Linked DNA regions of Collimonas fungivorans. The protein of the gene in region 1 binds, or shares a complex with, the protein of each later gene. Links are inferred from orthologs where the notes say so. Each region holds a gene or a part of one and is shown on either strand. Other genes may lie near its edges. The genes, in order: uvrA and mfd.

Region 1 (3,787 bases):
GGTGGAGTCGGCGATGAAGGCGGTCACCGCCGCCGAAATCGCGCCGGCGCCCTGGATCGCGCGGCCGATGATGACCCAGTAGATATTGCCGGCAGCGGCGGCGATGAAGGAGCCCAGCGCAAACAGGATCAGGCCGATGACGATGATTTTCTTGCGGCCGTATTTGTCGGAGGCGACGCCGAACGGGATTTGCCCGAACGATTGCGCCAGGCCGTAGATGCCCATGGCGAGGCCGACCAGGGCCGCGCTGTCGCCGCCGGGCAAGGTTTTGGCGTGCACCGCAAACACCGGCAGGATCAGGAACAGGCCGAGCATGCGCAATGCAAATATCGACGCCAGCGAGGCGCTCGCCTTGACTTCGGCGCGGCTCATGCCGCTGCTGATTTCGCTGTCAAAAGAGGAAGACGAACTATTCATATTGGGTATTGGCGGATGGCGCCGTAAAGGCTGCACAACGACGAAGATCGAAACCCGTTATAGTATCAGGTTGATCCGTTTGATATGGCATGGCCGCGCCCGGCAGCGATTCCCGCCAGGGGCTGCGGCAAGCCTTTCAGGCGTGAAAATTGCAATTCGAACAAGCCAACACGGCCTTAAACTCACGCTGAAAGCTGTAGATGGACAAAAATCGGGAAGAGATCCGCATCCGGGGTGCGCGCACGCACAACCTCAAGAACATCAATCTGGATTTACCTCGCAACAAACTGATCGTGATCACCGGCTTGTCCGGCTCCGGCAAGTCGTCGCTGGCGTTCGACACGCTGTACGCGGAAGGCCAGCGGCGTTATGTCGAATCGCTGTCGTCCTATGCGCGCCAGTTCCTGCAGTTGATGGAAAAGCCGGATGTCGACCTGATCGAAGGCCTGTCGCCGGCGATTTCGATCGAACAGAAAGCGACGTCGCACAATCCGCGCTCCACCGTCGGCACGGTGACCGAGATCCACGATTACCTGCGCCTGCTGTATGCGCGGGTCGGCACGCCTTATTGCCCGGACCATCCGGAGAAACCGCTGGCCGCGCAATCGGTGTCGCAGATGGTCGATGCGGTGCTGGCCATGCCGGACGACACCAAGCTGATGATCCTGGCGCCGGTGGTGGCCAACCGCAAGGGCGAGCATGTCGACCTGTTCGAACAGATGCAGGCCCAGGGCTTTGTGCGCTTCCGCATCCAGAGCGGCACCGGCGCCGCCAAGATCTATGAAGTCGACGACCTGCCCAAGCTGAAGAAGACCGAGAAGCACACCATCGACGTCGTGATCGACCGCCTGAAAGTCAAGGCCGACACCAAGCAGCGCCTGGCGGAAAGTTTCGAAACCGCACTGCGCCTGGCCGAGGGCCGCGCGATTGCGCTGGAGATGGACAGCGGCACCGAGCACATGTATTCCAACAAGTTCGCCTGCCCGATCTGCGGTTATTCGCTGCAGGAACTGGAGCCGCGCCTGTTCTCGTTCAACAATCCGATGGGCGCCTGCCCGGAATGCGACGGCCTGGGCCATATCGAATTTTTCGATCCCAAGCGCATCGTCGCTTTCCCTAACCTGTCGCTGGCCAGCGGCGCGGTCAAGGGCTGGGACCGGCGCAACCAGTTCTATTTCCAGATGCTGACCAGCATCGCCGCGCACTACGATTTCGACATCGACGTGCCGTTCGAGAAGCTGCCGGAAAAAGCCCAGCAGGCAGTGCTGTATGGCTCCGGCAAGGAAACCATCCCCTTCAGCTACGTCAACGAACGCGGCCGCACGGTGATCAAGGAACACACGTTTGAAGGCGTGGTCAACAACCTGCAGCGCCGTTATCGCGAAACCGATTCGATGGCGGTCAAGGAAGAGCTGGCCAAGTTCATCAATGAAAAGGAATGCCCGTCCTGCCACGGCGCGCGGCTGCGCGTGGAAGCGCGCTTCGTCAAGGTCGGCAATGGCAAGCAGGAAAGAGCCATCTACGAAGTCGCGGCGACGCCACTGCGCGAAACACTGACCTTCTTTGAAAAACTGAAGCTGACCGGCGCCAAGAAGGAAATTGCCGACCGCATCATCAAGGAAATCGTCTCGCGCCTGACTTTCCTGAATAACGTCGGCCTCGATTACCTGTCGCTGGAACGCAGCGCCGACACCTTGTCCGGCGGCGAAGCGCAGCGCATCCGGCTGGCGTCGCAGATCGGCTCCGGCCTGACCGGCGTCATGTATGTGCTGGATGAACCGTCGATCGGCTTGCACCAGCGCGACAACGACCGCCTGATCGAAACCCTGCGCCACCTGCGCGACATCGGCAACAGCGTGCTGGTGGTGGAGCATGACGAAGATGCGATCCGCACCGCCGACTATGTGGTCGACATGGGCCTGGGCGCAGGCGTGCATGGCGGCGAGGTAATTGCCGAAGGCACGCTGGAGCAGATCCTCAAGAACAAGAAGTCACTGACGGCAAAGTACCTGAACGGCACCTTGAAAATCGCCGTGCCGGAGAAACGCACGCCGGCCGATCCGGACCGCCAGTTCATCATTACCGGCGCCACCGGCAACAACCTGAAGAACGTCACGATGAACCTGCCGGTCGGCCTGCTGACCTGCGTCACCGGGGTTTCCGGTTCCGGCAAGTCGACACTGGTCAACGACACCCTGTACCACGCCGCAGCGCGCCATCTGTATGGCTCGCAGGCGGAACCGGCGGCGCATGAATCGATCGGCGGACTGGAGCATTTCGACAAGGTGATCTCGGTCGACCAGGCCCCTATCGGCCGCACGCCGCGCTCCAATCCGGCCACTTATACCGGCTTGTTCACGCCGATCCGCGACCTGTTCTCGACCGTGCCGATGGCCAAGGAACGCGGCTACAACGCCGGCCGTTTTTCGTTCAACGTCAAGGGCGGCCGCTGCGAAGCCTGCCAGGGCGACGGCGTGATCAAGGTCGAAATGCACTTCCTGCCGGATGTCTACGTGCCGTGCGACGTCTGCCACGGCAAGCGCTACAACCGCGAAACGCTGGAAGTGCACTACAAGGGCAAGAGCATCACCGAAGTGCTGGGCATGACGGTGGAAGAAGCCTATGAATTCTTCAAGCCGGTGCCGGTGATCGCGCGCAAGCTGCATACGCTGCTGGATGTCGGCCTCGGTTATATCCGCCTCGGCCAGAGTGCGACCACCTTGTCCGGCGGCGAAGCGCAGCGCGTCAAGCTGTCGCTGGAACTGTCGAAACGCGATACCGGCCGCACCCTGTATATCCTGGACGAGCCGACTACCGGCTTGCACTTCCACGACATCGACCTACTATTAAAAGTGATCCACCGCCTGCGCAACCAGGGCAATACCGTGGTCATCATCGAACACAACCTGGATGTCATCAAGACTGCCGACTGGCTGATCGATCTTGGCCCTGAAGGCGGCGCCGGCGGCGGCCGCATCATCGCTACCGGCACGCCGGAACAGGTGGCGGCGAACCCCGCCAGTGTCACCGGCAAGTACCTGGGGCCGTTGCTGGAAAAACCCAAGAAAAAATAAAACAAGCCTTCCCGGCCCACCAAGCTGGGAATGCAATCACGAGATAACGATGTCTACCAACACCACCCCGGCGCTGTCTGCGGCACAGATTGACGCTTTCGAAAAAGATGGATATTTGATTTTGCCGCGCCTGGTATCCGCCGCCGATTGCGAACTGATGGCGGCCACTACCAACGCCCACCTGGCGCAGGCAGTGGCGCCGCTGGAATACGAATCCGAAGTCGGTTATGCCGGCGCGCCGAAGTCGTTTGACAGCGTCGGCGGCCGCACCGCGCGGCGCCTGCGCAACGCCTACC
Region 2 (4,338 bases), 1.6 Mb from region 1 along the record:
AGGCCGTTCAGCACGGAATCCCGGCGGCTGGGACCGCCATCGAACAACACCGTCACCCGTCCCTGCAGATGCGGCGCGGACGCCATCAGGTCGGCGATATAACCGTCATCGGCGCCGACCACGACATACACGTGGCTGATGGCGCCGGACGCGGCAAAGGTGTCGAGGACATGCATCAGCATCGGCTGGCCGGCCAGCTGCATATATTGCTTGGGGATATCCGCGCCTACGCGGGCACCGATGCCGGCAGCGGGAATCAGGGCAAAATAGCGGGATGGATTCATGCACAATCTCAAGGGAATCGAGTGGTTTATAATGCGGCTCTGAATTTTAACTGTCAAATCAGGCGTATTGTGGCTTTTTTTGGCCGCTATTGACGCCCTTGCAGGCTTGCGTGATATTGCAAAATAGGCCCCGATGTCCTTTGATCTAGAAAAATTGCTGCCCAAGCCGGCATCCCGTTTTGTCCTGCCGGCGCTGCATGGTTCGGCCGATGCGTTTGCATTGGCGCAAGCCGCGCTGGCGCTCAAGCCGCAGCAAAGGATGCTGGTGGTGATCGTGGCCGACGCCACCGACGGCCAGCGGCTGCGCACCGAAATCCCCTGGTTCCAGGCCGGCGCCGAGCAGACCAACGGCCTGCGCTGCCATTTGCTGCCGGACTGGGAAACCCTGCCCTACGACGCCTTCTCGCCGCACCAGGACCTGGTCTCGGAGCGGCTGGCGACCTTGTACGAGGTGCAGAACGGCCAATGCGACGTACTGCTGGTGCCTGCCACCACTGCCCTGGTCAAGATGGCGCCGCCGTCCTTCCTGGCCGGCTACACTTTCTTTTTCAAACAGGGCGAGACGCTGGATGAAGCGCGCCTGAAATCGCAGCTGACGCTGGCCGGCTACAGCCATGTCAACCAGGTCATGTCGCCCGGCGAGTATTCGGTGCGCGGCGGCCTGATCGACATTTTCCCGATGGGTTCGGTGCTGCCGTACCGGCTTGACCTGTTCGGCGACGCCATCGAAACCATACGCACGTTCGACGCCGACACCCAGCGCTCGATGTATCCGGTGAAAGAAGTCCGGCTGCTGCCGGGCCGCGAATTCCCGATGGACGAAGCGGCGCGCTCGGCCTTCCGCAGCCGCTGGCGCGAAGTGTTCGAAGGCGACCCGTCGCGCTCGGCGATCTACAAGGATATCGGCAACGGCATCGCCTCGGCCGGCATCGAATATTACCTGCCGCTGTTTTTTGAAGAGACGGCGACCTTGTTCGAATACCTGCCTGCCAGCGCGATGTTTGCCCTGGTCGGCGATATCGATAGCGCCATCCAGCGCTTCTGGAACGATACCCAGTCACGCTACAGATTCCTAAAATCGGACCGCGAGCGCCCGTTGCTGGCGCCGGAAGCCCTGTTCCTGACCGGCGAGAATTTCTTCAGCCTGGCCAAGCCGTTCGGCCGCTGGGTGATCCAGCATGGCGACGCCGCTTCCGAGCTGTCGGCGCCGATCCCGAATATCGCCGTCAACCGCCGCATCGACGACCCGCTGACCAACCTGCGCGCCTATCTGCTGCAAAGCGACCGCCGCGTGATGATTTGCGCCGAATCGAACGGCCGCCGCGAAACCTTGCAGCAGTATTTCAACGAATACGATTTGCCGCTGGCGCTGTGCGACGGTTATGCCGACTTCACCACGTCGGACAAAAAACTGATGCTGGGCGTGGCGCCCTTGCATGCCGGCTTTGAACTGCCGCAATTCGCTTTCATCACGGAAACCGAACTGTATGCAGGCTCGGGCCGCCGCATCGGCAAGAAAAAACAGGAAGGCGTCACCCAGGTCGAATCCATGGTGCGCGACCTGTCCGAGCTCAAGATCGGCGATCCGGTGGTGCACATCAACCACGGCATCGGCCGCTACATGGGCTTGCTCAGCATGGACCTGGGCGAAGGCGAAACCGAATTCCTGCACCTGGAATACGCCAAGGACACCAAACTTTACGTACCGGTATCGCAGCTGCATGTGATTTCGCGCTACTCCGGCGCTTCGCCGGAAGATGCGCCGCTGCATGCACTCGGCTCGGGCCAGTGGGAAAAGGCCAAGCGCAAAGCTGCGCAGCAGGTGCGCGATACCGCCGCGGAACTGCTGAACCTGTATGCCCGGCGCGCCCTGCGCCAGGGCCACGCTTTCGAATATTCGGCGCACGATTACGAAGCTTTCTCCGAGAGTTTCGGCTTTGAAGAAACCGCCGACCAGGCCGCCGCCATCAATGCCGTGATCAAGGACATGACCAGCGGCAAGCCGATGGACCGCCTGATCTGCGGCGACGTCGGTTTCGGCAAGACCGAGGTGGCGCTGCGCGCCGCCTTTGTCGCCGTGCTCGGCGGCAAACAGGTCGCGATCCTGGCGCCGACCACGCTGCTGGCGGAACAGCACGCGCAAACCTTTGCCGACCGCTTCGCCGACTGGCCGGTAAAGATTGCGGAACTGTCGCGTTTCCGCAGCGGCAAGGAAGTCACGCAAGCCATCAAGGGCATGGCCGACGGCACGCTGGACATCGTGATCGGCACCCATAAGCTGCTGTCCGACGATATCAAGTTCTCGCGACTGGGACTGGTGATCATCGACGAAGAACACCGTTTCGGCGTGCGCCAGAAAGAAACGCTCAAGGCGCTGCGGGCCGAGGTCGACGTCCTGACGCTGACCGCAACGCCTATCCCGCGTACCCTGGGCATGGCGCTGGAAGGCCTGCGCGAATTCTCCATCATCGCTACTGCGCCGCAAAAGCGCCTGGCGATCAAGACCTTCGTGCGCAGCGAAGGCGAATCGACCATCCGCGAAGCCTGCCTGCGCGAACTGAAGCGCGGCGGCCAGGTCTATTTCCTGCACAATGAAGTGGAAACCATCCAGAACCGCAAGGCGATGCTGGAAGCGCTGTTGCCGGAAGCGCGCATCGCCATTGCCCATGGCCAGATGCACGAGCGCGACCTGGAAAAAGTCATGCGCGATTTTGTCGCCCAGCGCTTCAACATCCTGCTGTGCACCACCATCATCGAAACCGGCATCGACGTACCGACCGCCAACACCATCATCATGCACCGCGCCGACAAGTTCGGCCTGGCGCAGTTGCACCAGCTGCGCGGCCGCGTCGGCCGTTCCCATCACCAGGCTTACGCTTACCTGCTGGTGCACGACGTCCAGGGCCTGACCAAGCTGGCGCAGCGCCGGCTGGATGCGATCCAGCAGATGGAAGAACTCGGCAGCGGTTTCTACCTGGCCATGCACGACCTGGAAATCCGCGGCGCCGGCGAAGTACTGGGCGATAACCAGTCGGGCGAAATGCACGAAATCGGTTTCCAGCTGTATTCCGACATGCTCAACGAAGCCGTGCGCTCCCTGAAGAACGGCAAGGAGCCGGACCTGGCGGCGCCACTGTCGACCACTACCGAGATCAACCTGCACGTGCCGGCCCTGCTGCCCAACGACTATTGCGGCGATGTGCACGAAAGGCTGTCGATCTACAAGCGCCTGGCCAATTGCAACGCCTCTGACAAGATCGACGACCTGCAGGAAGAATTGATCGACCGCTTCGGCAAGCTGCCGGACCCGGCCAAAGCTTTGATTGAAACGCATCGCCTGCGAATTGCCGCCAAGTCGATAGGCATCGTCAAGATCGATGCGCATACCGATTCCGCCCTGCTGCAATTCGTGCCGAATCCGCCGATCGACGCCATGCGCATCATCGAACTGATCCAGAAAAACCGCCATATCAAGCTGAACGGCCAGGACAAATTGCGCATCACCGTCAACATGCCCGACCTGGCGGCGCGCCTGACCCAGGTCAAGGCGACCATCAAGGCCTTAGCGGGATGATGTTCCAATTATTTGAATTTTTGTAGAGCCACACAGACACATGAAACTGATCTTGCAAAGCCTGAGCGCGGAACGCAACACCATTGACCGCATCGCCAACTTGGCCGGCGTCGCCGCTGCCGACATCAGCAGTGGCGGCCGCCATGCCTGGCGTTGCGAAGGCGTCGACTATTCGGAAAGCCTGAAAACGCTGATCGACGCCGCCTGCTACGGTGCCCGGATCGATTGCGCCTGGCTGCCGGCGGCGCCGAAACTCGGTGATTTCAAATTGCTGGCCATGGACATGGACTCGACCCTGATCACGATCGAATGCATCGATGAAATTGCCGACATGCAGGGTTTGAAGCCGCAAGTCTCGGCAATTACCGAAGCGGCGATGCGCGGCGAGCTGGAGTTCAATGAAAGCCTGACCCGACGCGTGGCCTTGCTCAAGGGCCTGGAAGCGACGGCGCTGCAGCGGGTGCTGGACGAACGGCTGCA

The links.
Region 2: the proteins of uvrA (region 1) and mfd are in contact, whole or in part, in a crystal structure (PDB 4DFC), measured with the Escherichia coli proteins. The link is inferred for Collimonas fungivorans from one-to-one orthologs.

What each region holds. Positions count from the first base shown.
Region 1 is NZ_CP013232.1:773,968-777,754, reverse strand. Bases 218-3,691 are described here. They hold uvrA (excinuclease ABC subunit UvrA), read left to right. Parts: upstream 218-617; coding sequence 618-3,491; downstream 3,492-3,691. Other genes in these bases: CFter6_RS03270 (phytanoyl-CoA dioxygenase family protein), read left to right, coding at 3,541-3,691; CFter6_RS03280 (MFS transporter), read right to left, coding at 218-417. Outside these bases: more of CFter6_RS03280, read right to left, coding at 1-217; more of CFter6_RS03270, read left to right, coding at 3,692-3,787. UniProt on the Escherichia coli protein: The UvrABC repair system catalyzes the recognition and processing of DNA lesions. UvrA is an ATPase and a DNA-binding protein. A damage recognition complex composed of 2 UvrA and 2 UvrB subunits scans DNA for abnormalities.
Region 2 is NZ_CP013232.1:2,377,088-2,381,425, reverse strand. Bases 34-4,058 are described here. They hold mfd (transcription-repair coupling factor), read left to right. Parts: upstream 34-417; coding sequence 418-3,858; downstream 3,859-4,058. Other genes in these bases: serB (phosphoserine phosphatase SerB), read left to right, coding at 3,899-4,058; ispD (2-C-methyl-D-erythritol 4-phosphate cytidylyltransferase), read right to left, coding at 34-284. Also shown: more of ispD, read right to left, coding at 1-33; more of serB, read left to right, coding at 4,059-4,338. UniProt on the Escherichia coli protein: Couples transcription and DNA repair by recognizing RNA polymerase (RNAP) stalled at DNA lesions. Mediates ATP-dependent release of RNAP and its truncated transcript from the DNA, and recruitment of nucleotide excision repair machinery to the damaged site.